2 regions of the Arthrobacter sp. Ha26 genome follow, and region 1 is predicted to be linked to the other one. Evidence: riboswitches for the same ligand, from Rfam matches in the RefSeq annotation. Region 1 holds a riboswitch; the other holds the start of a gene.
The links. A riboswitch is a leader RNA that binds a small molecule or an ion and turns the genes downstream of it on or off. The one in region 1 is predicted to bind glycine.
Positions count from the first base shown of each region.

Region 2: it holds a riboswitch for glycine, as region 1 does, so the genes downstream of both, gcvP (aminomethyl-transferring glycine dehydrogenase) here and gcvP (aminomethyl-transferring glycine dehydrogenase) in region 1, are expected to answer to the same signal.

Region 1 covers NZ_JBNHGX010000006.1:19,511-27,277, forward strand. Annotated here, with positions in the region: gene AC5RVY_RS14335 (MFS transporter) at 1-1,241, opposite strand, end outside; gene AC5RVY_RS14340 (TetR/AcrR family transcriptional regulator) at 1,308-1,847, shown strand; glycine riboswitch at 1,940-2,038, shown strand; glycine riboswitch at 2,039-2,178, shown strand; gene gcvP (aminomethyl-transferring glycine dehydrogenase) at 2,217-5,132, shown strand; gene gcvT (glycine cleavage system aminomethyltransferase GcvT) at 5,144-6,292, shown strand; partial or broken gene AC5RVY_RS14355 (glycine cleavage system protein H) at 6,547-6,726, shown strand; gene AC5RVY_RS14360 (L-serine ammonia-lyase) at 6,770-7,767, shown strand, end outside.
Region 2 covers NZ_JBNHGX010000001.1:873,587-881,353, reverse strand. Annotated here, with positions in the region: gene AC5RVY_RS04210 (DUF4177 domain-containing protein) at 131-340, shown strand; gene AC5RVY_RS04205 (hypothetical protein) at 548-1,162, shown strand; gene AC5RVY_RS04200 (DUF427 domain-containing protein) at 1,308-1,592, opposite strand; gene AC5RVY_RS04195 (VOC family protein) at 1,719-2,078, opposite strand; gene AC5RVY_RS04190 (ArsR/SmtB family transcription factor) at 2,239-2,553, shown strand; gene AC5RVY_RS04185 (SRPBCC family protein) at 2,550-2,957, shown strand; gene AC5RVY_RS04180 (Na+/H+ antiporter) at 3,033-4,907, opposite strand; glycine riboswitch at 5,091-5,188, shown strand; glycine riboswitch at 5,190-5,297, shown strand; gene gcvP (aminomethyl-transferring glycine dehydrogenase) at 5,349-7,767, shown strand, end outside.

The DNA.
Region 1 (7,767 bases):
GCCGCTCCTGATTTTTCCGCCGGGGCGCTGCCCAGGATGAGGTCGTTGGAGATGGTCTCAGCGGTCCCTACGCCCAGCGCCAGAACCACCAATGCCGCGAGCAGCATCGCCGGCCCGTTGGCGTGGTTGCCGAACGTCACCAGGCTGTACCCCGCCGCGCTCATGGCGAGCCCGGCCGCCACCACAAAGCCGGGCCGGATTTTCCGGACCAGGGGCACCACGGCCAGGCCTGCCACCACGGTGGCCACCAGCGCCGGAATCATGGCCATACCTGCGGCGGAAGGGGCCATGCCTTCGAGGAGTTGCAGGTGCTGGGCCAGGAAGAGGATAAAGCCGTTGAAGGAGAACAGGGCCAGGATGTTCGCCGTGATGGCCATGCTGAACACCCGGTTGCGGAACAGGGACACGTCCAGCAAGGGGCTCTCCAGCTGCTGTTGCCGGCGGACAAAAAGGGCGCCCATGGCCAGTCCGGAGGCGACACTTCCCAGCGCCAGGAGGCCCGGTCCTTCGGTGGCGTACTCCTTGATCCCGTAAACCACCGGCACCATGGTCAGCAGCGAAAGCAGGATACTCGGCGCATCCACGCGTCCCGGCGCAGGGTCCCGGGACTCCGGAATGAAGGCGGGCCCGAAGGCCAGCAACGGCAGCATGATGGGTACCGCCACCAGCAGCACGGCGCCCCACCAGAATTGCTCCACGAGCCAGCCGCCGAAGATAGGACCCAGGGCGGCGCCGCCGGAAAACCCGGCCGCCCAAATGGCGATGGCGAGCCGGCGCCGGTTCGGGTCCGGGAAGATATTGCGGATCAGGGACAGCGTGGAGGGCATCAGCGTCGCGCCGAAGAAGCCCAGGGCGGCGCGGCCTGCGATGAGCCAGCCGGCACTGGGCGCGAACGCCGTTGCGGCTGAAACTGCCGCGAAGCCGATACTGCCGATGATCAGCAGCCGGCGGCGCCCGATCCGGTCGCCGAGGCTCCCCATGGCGACGAGCAGTCCCGCCAATACCAGCGGGTAGGCGTCCACGATCCACAGAAGTTCGACGCCGGAGGCATCCAGCGCCCGGGCTATTGCCGGCAGGGCAAAGGTCAGTGCGGTGTTGTCAACGGCGACGAGGAGGACCGGGAACATCAGTAACGCCAACGCGAGCCAGTCGCGCCACGTCCCCCGGGCCGTAGCCGGCCGGTGGGTGCTTGCCGGATTAAGGCGGGTGTGGTCCTGCTGGGTGGGTGGGAAAGCGGTCATCTCTTAACTATACCGTCCAGACGGTATAGTTAAGAAACTGGTTCAGGAGCCTGCATGATTGGAACCATGGCCAGAAAACCCGTCGCGCGAGATGCAGTCCTCGATGCCTTTGAAGAACTCCTGATCGACGTGGGGGAGCGGGCCGCCACGCTGGATGCGGTGGCAAAGCGGGCAGGAGTCTCCAAGGGCGGGCTGCTGTATCACTTCCCCAACAAGGAGGCGCTGATCGCGGCCACCCTTGAACGGCTGGACCACCTGGCAGGGGAGGACCTTGCTGCCATGGCGTCCGCACCCGAAGGGGCGGCCGCCTATTTCATCCGGTCGTCGCTCTGGTCCGATACCCCCATGGACCGTTCCTTCGTTGCGGCTACCCGCCTCGCTGAGGTTGCCCATGAAGAGGCCCGCCGCCGCTTCGCAGCCATCCAGCAGCAGTGGCTGGAGCTCATCGGCAAGGACGTGGGGGCGGCCATGGCAAAGGCTGTGCTGTACATGGGGGACGGTTTGTACTTCAACGCCATGTGGGAGAGCGGGCCGGCCGGAAAGGCCGGCAACCGGCAAGCGGAGGTGGATGGACTCCTGGCCGCCGTGGAGCGGCTCAGGGGCTAGCTGCCATTTGCCCCACAGCCTGCGCCATAGGAGAATTGGTCCATGTGTTGGCCGCCCCGGGCGTGCCAAGACAAATCCAAATGAATAGCCTTTGATCTGCGGCGGGAGAGTTCTGCCAGAAGGTACAAGCAGGCGCCGTAGGAGCAATACCTCCCCAGGAATCTCACAGGCCCATGTACCGCCGCGGCGAGGCACCTCTGGAAAGCAGCACGCTGTCCGCGTTGGGATCCTGTCCCGGTGACTTGGACTGCTGTGCTCACCGACGGTGCAAGCGGGGCCCGCGCCAGCAGGCAACGCGGAAACTCTCAGGTCCAGTTACAGAGCGGGGAGGACCCGAATCGATGTGGCGTACCCTGCGCCGCCTTAGTTATGGAGTTCCTCGTGACTGTATCTCCGGCCTCCGCCATTCCGGCCTCCGCCTCCCCGGACGCCACCGCTCCGGCTGCCACCTTCGTTGACCGGCACATCGGGGCCCGCCGCCAGGCCGACGTCGACACCATGCTCGAGGCTGTGGGCTACGACACCGTGGACGCGCTGGTTGACACCGCCGTGCCCAAGGACATCCGTCAGGACTCGGCCCTGGAATTGGGTGGCGCGCTGAGCGAGGTGGAGGCGCTCGCCGAACTGCGCCGGCTCGCGGCGAAGAACAAGACTGCGGTGCAGATGATTGGCCAGGGTTACTACGACACCGTGACCCCGCCGGTGATCCGCCGGAACATCCTTGAGGGCCCGGCCTGGTACACCGCGTACACGCCTTACCAGCCCGAAATTTCCCAGGGCCGGCTGGAGGCGCTGCTGAACTTCCAGACCATGGTCCAGGACCTGGTGGGCCTGCCCATCGCGAATGCGTCCCTGCTGGATGAAGCCACGGCTGTGGCCGAGGCCGTGCTGATGATGCGCCGCGCCAATAAAAATAAAGATGCGCGCGACGGCAAGACGGTGCTGGATGCCGACTGCCTGCCGCAGACCATCGCCATCGTCAAGGGCCGCTCTGAGGCCCTCGGCTTCGAGGTGGAAATCGCGGACCTGTCCAAGGGCCTGCCGGACGGTTCCATCAACGGCGTGGTGCTCCAGCAGCCCGGCGCCTCAGGCCGGATTTTTGACCACACCGCCGTGATCGCTGAGGCGAAGGGACGCGGTGCCCTGGTCACCGTCGCCGCCGACCTCCTGGCCCTCACCCTCATCACGCCTCCCGGTGAGCAGGGGGCGGACATCGCTGTCGGCTCGGCACAGCGCTTCGGCGTCCCGCTGTTCTATGGCGGCCCGCACGCCGCCTACATGGCGGTGCAGAAGGGCCTGGAGCGTTCCATGCCCGGCCGCCTGGTGGGCGTCTCCAAGGATTCCGCCGGAGTGCCTGCCTACCGCCTGGCACTGCAGACCCGCGAGCAGCACATCCGCCGCGAGAAGGCCACCTCCAACATCTGCACAGCCCAGGCGCTCTTGGCCATCGTTGCCTCAATGTATGCGGTCTACCACGGACCGGAGGGCCTGAAAGCGATTGCCCGGTCCGCGCACGCCCATGCCAAGACCCTCGCCGCCTCACTCGCCGCCGCCGGTTTGGACGTGCTGCACACGAGCTTCTTTGACACTGTGACCGTTTCCGTTCCGGGCAAAGCCGCGGGCATCATCGCTGCCGCTGAGGCCCAGGGCATCAACCTGCGCAGCATCGACGCGGACACCGTGGGCTTCTCCACGGATGAAACGACGACGACGGCAATCGTCGACGCCGTCCTCGAAGCTTTTGGAGTTGAAGCCTCTGGTGCCGGGCTGGGCAACGTGACAGAGGGTTTTGCCCTGCACGACGCCGTGGAACGTTCCTCCGACTTCCTGCAGCACCCGGTGTTCAACACCCACCGCTCAGAAACCCAGCTGCTGCGCTACATCCGGAAGCTCAGCGACCGGGACCTGGCGCTGGACCGCACCATGATCCCGCTGGGTTCCTGCACCATGAAGCTGAACGCCACGGCCGAGATGGAAGCCATCTCCTGGCCCGAGTTCGCCTCGATCCACCCGTTCGCCCCGGACTCCCAGACCGAAGGCTGCCGTGAACTGATCGGGGACCTGGAATCCCAGCTGACGGAGATCACCGGGTACGACCAAGTGTCCATCCAGCCCAACGCCGGTTCCCAAGGCGAGCTGGCCGGACTGCTCGCGATCCGCGGCTACCACCACTCCCGCGGGGAGGCGCAGCGCAACGTCTGCCTGATCCCGGCCTCGGCGCATGGTACCAACGCCGCCTCGGCTGTCCTTGCCGGGATGAAGGTTGTTGTGGTGGCCACTGCGCCGGACGGCACCATCGACCACGCCGACCTGTACGCCAAGATCGAGGCGCACAAGGACGCCCTGTCCTGCATCATGATCACCTACCCGTCCACGCACGGAGTGTACGACGGTGACGTCCGCGAAGTCTGCGACGCCATCCACGCGGCAGGGGGCCAGGTCTACATCGACGGCGCCAACCTCAACGCCCTGGTGGGGCTGGCGCAGCCGGGCAAGTTCGGTGGCGACGTCTCGCACCTGAACCTGCACAAGACGTTCTGCATCCCGCACGGCGGCGGCGGCCCCGGCGTCGGCCCGGTCGCTGCCAAAGCCCACCTGGCACCCTTTATGCCCGGCAACGCGGCCACCTGGACCGAAGGCAACGACGTCCCGATCTCTGCGTCAAAGTATGGATCCGCCGGCGTGCTGCCCATCTCCTGGGCCTATGTGAAGCTGATGGGCGGCCAGGGCCTCACCGAAGCCACCAAATCCGCGCTGCTCGCCGCGAACTACGTCGCGGCCCGGCTGAACGACTACTTCCCCGTCCTGTACACCGGTGAAGGGGGACTGGTAGCGCACGAGTGCATCCTGGACCTGCGCGACCTGACGGCGAAGACCGGCGTCACCGCGGAGGATGTGGCCAAGCGCCTCATCGACTACGGCTTCCACGCACCCACCCTGGCGTTCCCCGTTGCGGGCACCCTGATGGTGGAACCCACGGAGTCCGAGGACCTCGGGGAGATGGACCGGTTCATTGAGGCGATGATCTCCATCCGTGCTGAAATCGACCAGGTGGCGAACGGTGAGTTCTCCGTGACGGACAGCCCGCTGCGCAACGCCCCGCACACCGCTGCCGCGGCCATCAGCAGCGACTGGGACCGCGCCTACCCGCGGGAACAGGCCGTGTTCCCGGTGAAGTCGCTCCGGCAGGACAAATACTTCCCGCCCGTCGGCCGCATCGACGGCGCAGCAGGGGACCGCAACCTGATCTGCTCCTGCCCGCCGCTTTCCGAGTTCGAAAACTAGAGGATCACCCGATGACTGAGAAGTACACCGCCCTCTACGACGAGCACAAAAAACTGGGCGCCTCCTTTACCGACTTCGGCGGCTGGCAGATGCCATTGAAATACAGCTCCGAGCTCGCCGAGCACCACGCCGTTCGCAAGAGTGCCGGGCTGTTCGACCTTTCCCATATGGGCGAGGTCTGGGTGACCGGACCGGACGCCGCCGCGTTCCTTGACTACGCGCTGGTGGGCAAGATCTCCGCCATGGCAGTGGGCAAAGCCAAATACTCCCTGATCTGCAACGAGGATGGCGGCATCATCGACGACCTCATCACCTACCGCCGGCCAGCTGCCGGCGACGGCACCGACGTCTTCCTGGTGGTTCCCAATGCCGGCAACGCCGCAGTGGTGGCCGCTGCCCTGGCCCACCGCGCCGCAGCATTCGATGTCCAGGTCAATGACGCCTCCGTCGCGACGTCCCTGGTGGCGGTCCAGGGCCCCAGGGCGCAGGAGCTGTTGCTTCGCCTGGTCCCCGCAGCCCAGCACAGCCTCGTGACGGAACTGAAGTACTACGCCGCCGTGGAGGTTCCGTTCCTCGTGGGCGGGACCGGGCTGGACCTGCTGCTCGCCCGCACCGGCTACACCGGCGAGGACGGGTTTGAGATCTTTGTACCCAACGACGACGCCCCCGGCCTCTGGCAGGCCCTCGTGGCCATCGCCGACGACGGAGAGCTGCCCCCCGCAGGCCTCGCCTGCCGCGACTCCCTCCGCCTCGAAGCCGGGATGCCCCTGTACGGCAATGAGCTGTCCCTGCAGGGCGATCCCTTCGCAGCAGGCCTGGGACCCGTCGTCGCGCTCTCCAAGGAAGGCGACTTCGTGGGCAAAGCCGCACTGGCAGCCAAGAAGGAAGCCGGCGCCGGCACTACCACCGGGCGCAGGCTCGTGGGACTCAAGGGACTGGGTCGCCGCGCCGGCCGCGCCCACTACCCGGTCCTCAAGGACGGCAACGTGGTAGGCGAAGTCACCTCGGGCCAGCCGAGCCCCACCCTTGGCTACCCCGTGGCCATGGCCTACGTGGATGTCGAGTTCACCCAGCCCGGCACCGCTTTGGACATCGACCTGCGCGGCAAGGCAGAGCCTTTCGAAGTCGTCGACCTCCCGTTCTACAAGCGCATCAGGTAGTTTTCCGGTCCGTGCTTGAGTCCGGTCCCGGCAGACCGGACTTTTCACGCGTGCTGCTCCTTCGTCGCTTTGAGGCACGCTTTCGAAAAGCCCGGCTCCACCGAGCCCTAGTGGTCAGCCCACCAACTTGGGCGGTCAAATGCGTCGAGACTGAGGTCGCGTCGTCTGGTCGATAGTTGGGCGCTCGAGTCGACTACCCGCGGCACTTAGGTGACGAGGTTCTTTGCTTGGAACTGCAGGCCTCGAAAACGGGAGATGTGTATTCGCCGGTGACGGGTGAGGTGGTGGAGATCAATACTGGAGTTGTGGATGATCCCGCCCTGATCAACAACGATCCGTACGGAGCCGGCTGGCTCTTCAAGGTGGCTGCCGAGTCTGAAGGGCCCCTGCTGTCCGCACTGGAGTACGCGTCCAAAAACGGCGGGGACCTGTAATTGCCCCCAAGCAGCACCGAAACTCTATTAAGGAAATACGCACATGGCTGTTGGTGTCTTTGATCTCTTTTCCATTGGGATCGGGCCTTCGAGTTCGCACACGGTGGGGCCGATGCGGGCTGCCGCTGTCTTCGCCGAGGAGCTGAAGTCCACCGGCGCCCTGGACCGTGTGGCGTCATTGCGCGTGGACCTCTACGGATCGCTCGCGGCGACCGGCCACGGCCACGGCACCATGACCGCGATCCTGCTGGGGCTGGAGGGCTACCATCCGGAACTGATCCTTCCCGAGGAGGTGGAGCAACGGCTGGCGACGATTGCCGACACCGGGATCCTGCAGTTGGCCGGTGCCGTGCCGCTGCCTTACGGGGTGACGGACATGGTGTTGCGGCCGCTGACGGTCCTGCCGCGGCACACCAACGGCATGACCTTCACCATCTTCGATGCAGAGGACGAGATCCTGCATACGGCCACGTTCTTTTCGGTGGGTGGCGGCTTCATTGTCCGCGAGGGCGAGGAAGACGCAGCCCAGCAGCAGATGGAGGAGTCCAAGAAGGAACTGCCGCTGCCCTTCCGGACCGCGGCCGAACTCCTTGGCCGTTGCCAGTCCAAGGGGCTCTCCATCGCCGACATTATGCTGGTCAACGAGAAGGCCTCCCGCTCCGAAGAGGAGATCCGTGCAGGCCTGCTGCATATCTGGTCGGTCATGGAGGATTGCGTGGCCACCAGCCTGAAGCGCGAAGGTGTGCTGCCCGGGGGACTGAAGGTCCGCCGTCGTGCTCCGGACTGGTACGAGAGGCTGAAGAAGGAAAGCTCCCGGCCGGCCGCGGAGAGCCAGGATAGTGAAGGCCAGGACCGGGAGTTCCATGACCCGAAGTATTGGCAGGAGTGGGTTAACTTGATCGCCCTGGCGGTGAACGAGGAGAACGCCTCCGGCGGCCGGGTGGTCACTGCCCCCACGAACGGCGCGGCGGGGATTATCCCCGCGGTGCTGTATTACGCCCTGCATTTCGCGCCGGGGATGGAGAACGCCTCGCAGGAGGA
Region 2 (7,767 bases), on a different contig from region 1:
TGCTGGAGTGACGTTGAACCGGACCGGCATCGTTGGCACCCCCGAGGCGCCGTCGCTCACGTCCGGAGAGGCGCTCCGCGCATCCAGTAGCATGGCTCCCAATCGGCCATCAACGGAAGGGAGTCGTGTCATGCAGTACGTCGTTTTGCAGGTAATCCTCAAAGAGAAAATGTGGGGAACCGGTTCGGGCAACCTGACCTCCTTGGAGAAGACCATCAACGATCAGGCCGCGAAAGGCTACCGACTCCACACCATCACAACCGCGAGCAGCGGGAGCAAGGGAATGATCGGCGGCGGTGACCGCATTCAGGCGACGCTGGTGTTCGAGAGCCTCAGCTAATTTCCGGCCGCCATATCCGACTGGCGAGCGGCGGCAAAGTTCCTATGGGACGGTCCGTTACAGCGTGCGTGGGTAGAGGATATGGAGTGTGGATAGAAGCGCTCAATGGCTTTCTGGACGGTCGGTAAGAATCGGTTTGCCCCCACTATGCGCCCACGTTGAGGGACGGCCGCAGCAGGGCATGGTTCAGCGTTATAGCATCGCCTGGTGATTGTGGCAGTTGAAGGTCCCAGTGCGGCCGGAAAAACGACGTGGTGCAGGACGGCAGCCGTCGAATTCGTGGCTGAATACGCTCCAACAGGTACCGAGCCGGACGGAAGTGAGGCCATGATCCAGGCGCGTTACTGGACCGACGTTAATTCGGCGCGCTGGTCGCAAGCACTGGACCTTGAAAACCGGGTTCTGGTGGCGGTCTGCGACGCGGATCCGATGAAACTGCACTACTCCTGGTGCTTGGCGCGGATCGGCGCCGCCCCGGCTTCGCGGTTTGCTTACGAGTTGGAATGCGTGCGCGAGGCAATGAGCCGCAAGAGGCTCGGATTTGCGGATGCCGTGCTGGTAACAGTGCCCGATGAGAAAACTTTGCGCCTGCAGAAGGCAGGAGATCCGGCCCGGTCCCGGCGCTCATTCGAGCTGCATACGAAGCTGCGCGAGCCCCTTATTGAGTGGTACCAGTGCCTGGATAGGCTGAAACCCGGTCACGTCGTGTGGGAGCTGCCTGCAGACGGCGTCGAATCAATCAGCGGAACTGCCTCCTACGCCGATCGATATGACCGGCGGCTGCTCGATGCACTCGTAGCCGAGCTGCCTGGACTCAAGTGAAGTCTCGGAATGCCGCTTGGCTAACGGGCAGGCGAGCCAGGTAGGCCAAAACCTGCAGCACCTCCTCACAGCAAGCGGACGACGGCGGGAAAGTCCCGCCGTCGTCCGCTTGCTTTACGTATGTCCCGCCCGAGGCGAGGGCCTGCTAGGCCTCGATGGTGACCCCGCGCCAAAAGGCGATCCGGTCCTCGATCTGCTTCGCGCGGGCCTTGGGGTCCGGGTAGTACCAGGCTGCGTCCACGTTCAGTTTTCCGTCCACCTCCAGCGAGTGGTAGCTAGCCTTGCCCTTCCACGGGCAGATGGAATACAGATCGCTGTCCCGGAGGTAGCCTGCATTGACTGCGTCGCGCGGGAAGTAGTGGTTGCCCTCCACCACCACGGTGTCCGTGGATTCGGCGATGACTTTTCCGTTCCAGATAGCCCGGACCATGTGGTTCCCTTCGGTAGGTGCCGCCGCATTCAGAATGCGCGCTCGTAGGGATGCAAACGGCCTGGCGGCCGCGATTGTTCCCCGAATGTGTTGGACGGGAGTCTCCATAGGCGGCCGACGGCGGTGCTACCGCGGGCTTTTGTCGATGACGCAGAACCGGTTCCCGTCAGGATCCGCCAGGACCACAAAGTCGGGGTCCGCCGGGTACAGGTCCCAGTCCACCCGTTGGGCGCCGAGTGAAACGAGCCTCTCCACCTCGGCAGCCTGATCATCCGCGTACAAATCCAGGTGGGTGCGCGGGTGCTCCTGGACTGGCGTCTCGCTCCGCATCAGTGCCAGCTGCGCTCCCGGCCCCGACGCCGGCACCAAAATCACCCAGGTCTCGTCGCCGGGCTCCCGCGGGACGTAACCCAGGGCGTCGTGCCAAAAAGCGGTTGCGCGGGCGACGTCATTGACGCCGAGGACGGTACTGCCGATGGTCAACATCAGCCCAGCCTAAACCCGTCCCCGGCGGCCGGACCAGACTCGCCTCCATGGGGGAAAACAACGCTGCCGGGCAGTCGGAACGCGTCCAAACGTGCCAAAATCCTCGCCGCCCACCAGGCCCTACTAGATATGTCGGAAATTTCCGACATATACTGATCTGGTGCTTCCTGATGTCTTCGGCGCCGTCTCCAACCGGGCACGGCGCGTCATTCTCGACGAGCTCCGCCAGGGTCCCCGGACTGCCGGCGAGCTCACCGGGCTGCTGAACCTCAGCCGCTCGGCGGCCTCCGAGCACCTCGCTGTACTCCGGGAAGCCGGGCTGGTCCGGGAGGAACGGCACGGCCGCAACCGGCTGTACCACCTCCAGCCCGGGGGCCTCGCCGAGATCGGCGGCTGGGTGAAGCACTTTGAGCACTACTGGAACCAGCGGCTCGACGCGCTGGCCGACCTTCTAAACGAGGAGAAACCATCATGACCGAGAACGCCATCCGGCTCGAACGCCGCTTCGCGCACCCCGCCGACGCTGTTTGGGCTGCGCTGACCACACCCGAACTCCTCGCGCGCTGGTGGGCGCCGGGGGATATCGCGCCGGTGGTGGGCCACCGCTTCACCATGGACATGGGCTCCTGGGGCCAGCAGCAGTGCGAAGTCCTCACCGTGGACCCGGGCACATCCATCAGCTTCCTCTTCTCGGAAGGCATACTGGACACCACCATCACCTGGCGGCTGGAACCGGTGGACGGCGGCACCGTCCTGCACCACGAACACGCCGGCTTCCGCCTCGACACCCCGATGGGCAAGCAGGCCATTGAGGGCATGGGCAACGGCTGGCCCGGCCTGCTTGCGCGGATCGACGGGGTTCTCGCTGGAGTTTCCTGACGGTAAGCAAGCGGACGACGGCGGGACGTTCCGCCGTCGTCCTGTCACCTCAGCGGGCGATCACGCAGCGGGCCCTTAACCCAGCAGGTCGTCCTGGTAGCACCAGCGCCAGTCTTCGCCCGGCTCGATGCTTCGCATGACCGGATGCCCCGTCGTTTCAAAGTGCCTGGAAGAGTGGGTTGCGGGGGAGGAATCGCAGCACCCCACCTGGCCGCACGCGAGGCACATCCGCAGGTGGACCGGCACCGTACCTTCCCTGCGGCAGTCCGCGCAGAAGGCATCCTTCGGCACGTCCCGCGACCCTGCGGACTCGAGGTGGCCGCACACCCCGCCTGGCCTCGCGATTCCTTCCCCGCCGCCCTCGCCGGAGGTATCCACCTCGTCCAGGGCCACGTCGAGCATGGATTCCTCAACGTCCAGCCGCTCCAGGACGTCGCTCAGGACTTCCTGCGCGTACTCGCCGCCGCGCCGCAGCTCCAGCACCTTTGACCGTTCGGCTTCCAGCATGGCAAGCCGTAACCGGGCATAGCGCTCGCTGGGCGTCGCCGTTTCCGCCGACGGGCGGCCCAGCCGTTCCCATGCTGCCAAACCGCGCTCCTGCGTGCGCCGTTTCAGCATGGCCACCACCTCCGGCGGATCGTCCTCCGTCCGCAGCTCCTGCAGGCGGGCCACACCAGCAGCAGTGGCCAGCTGCATCAGCGACGCCTTGTTCAGGGCATCCTCGCGCTGGTCCGGACCCTGCACCCGCAGGACGCGGACCAGCCCCGGGAGGGTGAGGCCCTGCAGTGCTAGGGTGCCGCCCACCACCACCAAGGCAGCGAGGATCAGCACTGAACGGTGCTCCAGGTCGGGAGGCAGCACCAGCACCGCCGCCAGGGTGACAACGCCCCGCATCCCGGCCCAGGAGACAATGGCCGGGAACTGCCAGGGCGGGTTCGGATCGTTGCGCCGGACGGCCGGAATCAGTCGGGGCAGGTACGTCGCCGGGAACACCCACACCGGCCGGAGCACCAGCACCGCCGCGAGGATCACCGCGCAGCCGGCCCAGATCCGTGCGGCACCAAGGGAATCATCCTGGACGCCCTCGATGATGGTCCGCACCTGCAGCCCGATCAGCAGGAAGACCGAGTTTTCGAGCAGGAACTGCAGCGTGTTCCAGTTGCTGCGCTGGCTCAGCCGGGCGGCGCCGTTGGGCATGGACGGCGCCTTGGTGCCCATCACCAACCCGGTCACGACGACGGCGAGGACACCCGACGCGTGGATCGCTTCCGCCGGGAGGTACGCCACCAAGGGGGCCACCAGCGATGTGGAGGTGTTGATCGCCACGTTCCGGATGCGCTTGCGTAGTTCGGTCAAAACGTAGGCCGCAGCGATGCCTACCACCAGCCCGCCGCCCACCGCGAGCAGGAAGTCCCCGGCGATCTCCACTGCGGACACGGACCCTGAGATGGCGGCGATCGCTGCCCGCAGGCAGATCAGCGCCGTCGCGTCGTTGACCAGGGATTCGCCCTCCAGGATAGTGACGATCCTGCGCGGCATCCCCACCTTCCGGGCGATGGCGGTTGCCGCCACCGCATCCGGCGGCGCCAGGACGGCGCCGAGCGCGAACGCGGCGGCCAGCGGAATCTCAGGGAACAGCCACGAAACCACCAATCCCACGGCAATCGTGCCGAAGATGACATAGCCCACCGAGAGCAGCCCGATGGAACGGCGGTTGGAGCTGAAATCGAACAGTGAAGTCCGCAGGGCCGCCGCGTAGAGCAACGGCGGCAACAGGCCAATCAGGACCAGCTCGGGGTTCAGCTCAATCCGCGGAACGAACGGGAGGAAGGAACCGGCAACACCGGCCAGCACCAGCAGCAAGGGAACCGAAATATTGAGTTTCCGGCCCAGCGCGCTTCCGGCGCAGACCACCGCAACCAGAACCAGAAGGCCCAGGGCGATTTCCATGGGGCTATTCTCTCAGGCCGGGAGCGCCCGGTGACCACCGCGGTTCCCCCGTGACGCCTTGGGAAGGGGCCGACGGCCGGCGTCCCGCCGTCGTACGCCCGCCCTAAAACGGTGCGGATTTGGCATCCCGGCGCCGAATCCTGTATGGTGTGAGCCGTGTCACCCACCAGTGGCACATGCTAATGATCTGCGGCGGGAGAGTCCTGCCGGTACGTTCTGCAGGCGCCGTAGGAGCAAATCCTCCCCAGGAATCTCTCAGGCCCACGTACCGCCGCGGCAAGGCAACTCTGGAAAGCAGTCCGGGCAACCGGGCTCACCGACGGTGCAAGTGGCGTCCCGCTGAACAGCAGGGCAAAGCAAAACTCTCAGGTCCAATACAGAGCGGGGAGGAACCCGAATCAAAGTGGCGATGTATGCCACCTGAATTATGGAGTTCCTCTCATGACGGTTCAATCGTCCCCAACCACCTTCGCTGACCGCCATATCGGCGCGCGCCGCCAGGCTGACATCGACACCATGCTCAAGGCCGTCGGCTATGACAGCGTTGACGGCCTCGTCGACAGCGCAGTCCCCGACTCCATCCGCCAGGACAAGCCGCTTACCCTCGAGAGCGCCCTGAGCGAAGTCCAGGTCCTCGCCGAGCTCCGCAAGCTGGCCGGCAAGAACAAGATGGCCGTGCAGATGATCGGCCAGGGCTACTACGACACTGTGACCCCGCCGGTGATCCGCCGCAACATCCTCGAATCCCCCGCCTGGTACACCGCCTACACGCCCTACCAGCCCGAGATTTCGCAGGGCCGGCTCGAGGCGCTGCTGAACTTCCAGACCATGGTGCAGGACCTCACGGCCCTCCCGGTGGCCAACGCTTCCCTGCTGGACGAAGCCACCGCCGTGGCCGAGGCTGTGCTGCTGATGCGCCGGGCCAACAAGAACAAAACGGCCAAGGACGGCAAGACTGTCCTGGACGCCGACCTGCTCCCGCAGACCATCGCCATCGTGCTGGGACGCGCCGAAGCCCTCGGCTTCGAGGTGGAGATCGCGGACCTCACCAACGGCTTGCCCGAGGGCGACATCAACGGGGTGGTTCTCCAGCAGCCCGGCGTCTCCGGCCGCGTCTGGGACCAGTCCGCCGTCATCGCCGAGGCTAAGGACCGCGGCGCCCTGGTCACCGTGGCCGCCGACCTCCTGGCCCTCACCCTGATCACCCCGCCGGGCGAGCAGGGCGCGGACATCGCCGTCGGCTCCACCCAGCGCCTGGGCGTGCCGTTGTTCTTCGGTGGCCCGCACGCCGCCTACATGGCCGTCCGTGAAGGCATGGAGCGCACACTCCCCGGCCGCATCGTGGGCGTTTCCAAGGACAACGCCGGTGTCCCCGCCTACCGCCTGGCCCTCCAGACCCGCGAGCAGCACATCCGCCGCGAGAAGGCCACCTCCAACATCTGCACCGCGCAGGCGCTGCTGGCTATCGTCTCGTCCTTCTACGCCGTCTACCACGGCCCCGACGGCCTCAAGGCAATCGCCGAGACCGTACACAACAACGCCCGCGCCCTGGCCACCACGCTGAAAATCGCCGGCCGCGAACTGGTATCCGACACCTTCTTCGACACCATCACCGTCCGCGTGCCCGGCAAGGCACACAAGGTGATCACCGCCGCCGAAGCCCGCGGCATCAACTTGCGCCTGATCGACGCGGACACCGTCGGCGTGTCAGTCGATGAAACCACGACGCCGGAGGTCCTCTCCGCGGTGGTCGTCGCCTTCGGCGCCGGTCCCGTTGTGGAAGCCGCCGGGTTCGAACTGCCCGAGTCCGTGCTGCGCACCTCCACCTACCTGCAGCACCCGGTGTTCAACACCCACCGCTCAGAAACCCAGCTGCTGCGCTACATCCGCCGCCTTTCCGACCGGGACCTGGCGCTGGACCGCACCATGATCCCGCTGGGTTCCTGCACCATGAAGCTGAATGCCACGGCCGAGATGGAAGCCATCTCCTGGCCCGAGTTCGCCTCGATCCACCCCTTCGCGCCCGACTCCCAGACTGCCGGCTGGCGTGAACTGATCAGCGGCCTGGAAGCTGACCTCGCCGAGATCACCGGGTACGACCAGGTATCCATCCAGCCCAACGCCGGTTCCCAGGGCGAGCTGGCCGGACTGCTGGCGATCCGTGGCTACCACCACTCCCGCGGTGAGGCGCAGCGCAACATCTGCCTCATCCCGGCCTCAGCTCACGGAACCAACGCCGCCTCCGCCGTGCTTGCGGGCATGAAGGTTGTTGTGGTGGCCACGGCTGCCGACGGCACGATTGATCACGCCGACCTGCAGGCCAAGATCGAGGCGCACAAGGACGTCCTCTCGGCCATCATGATCACTTACCCCTCCACCCACGGTGTGTACGACTCTGACGTCCGCGAAGTCTGCGACGCGGTTCATGCAGCCGGCGGCCAGGTGTACGTTGACGGGGCAAACCTGAACGCCCTGGTCGGCCTGGCCCAGCCGGGCAAGTTCGGTGGCGACGTCTCGCACCTGAACCTGCACAAGACCTTCTGCATCCCGCACGGCGGTGGCGGACCCGGCGTCGGCCCGGTTGCGGCCAAGGCGCACCTGGCCCCGTTTATGCCGGGCGATGCCAACAAGGCGGCCCATGAGGACGGCCACGGCGTTGCCATCTCGGCGTCGCGTTTCGGTTCCGCCGGTGTGCTGCCGATTTCCTGGGCTTATGTGAAGCTGATGGGCGGGCAGGGCCTGACCGAGGCCACCAAGTCCGCGCTGCTCGCTGCGAACTATGTTGCCGCTCGCCTGGACGAGTACTTCCCCGTCCTCTACACCGGTGAGAGCGGCCTGGTGGCGCACGAGTGCATCCTGG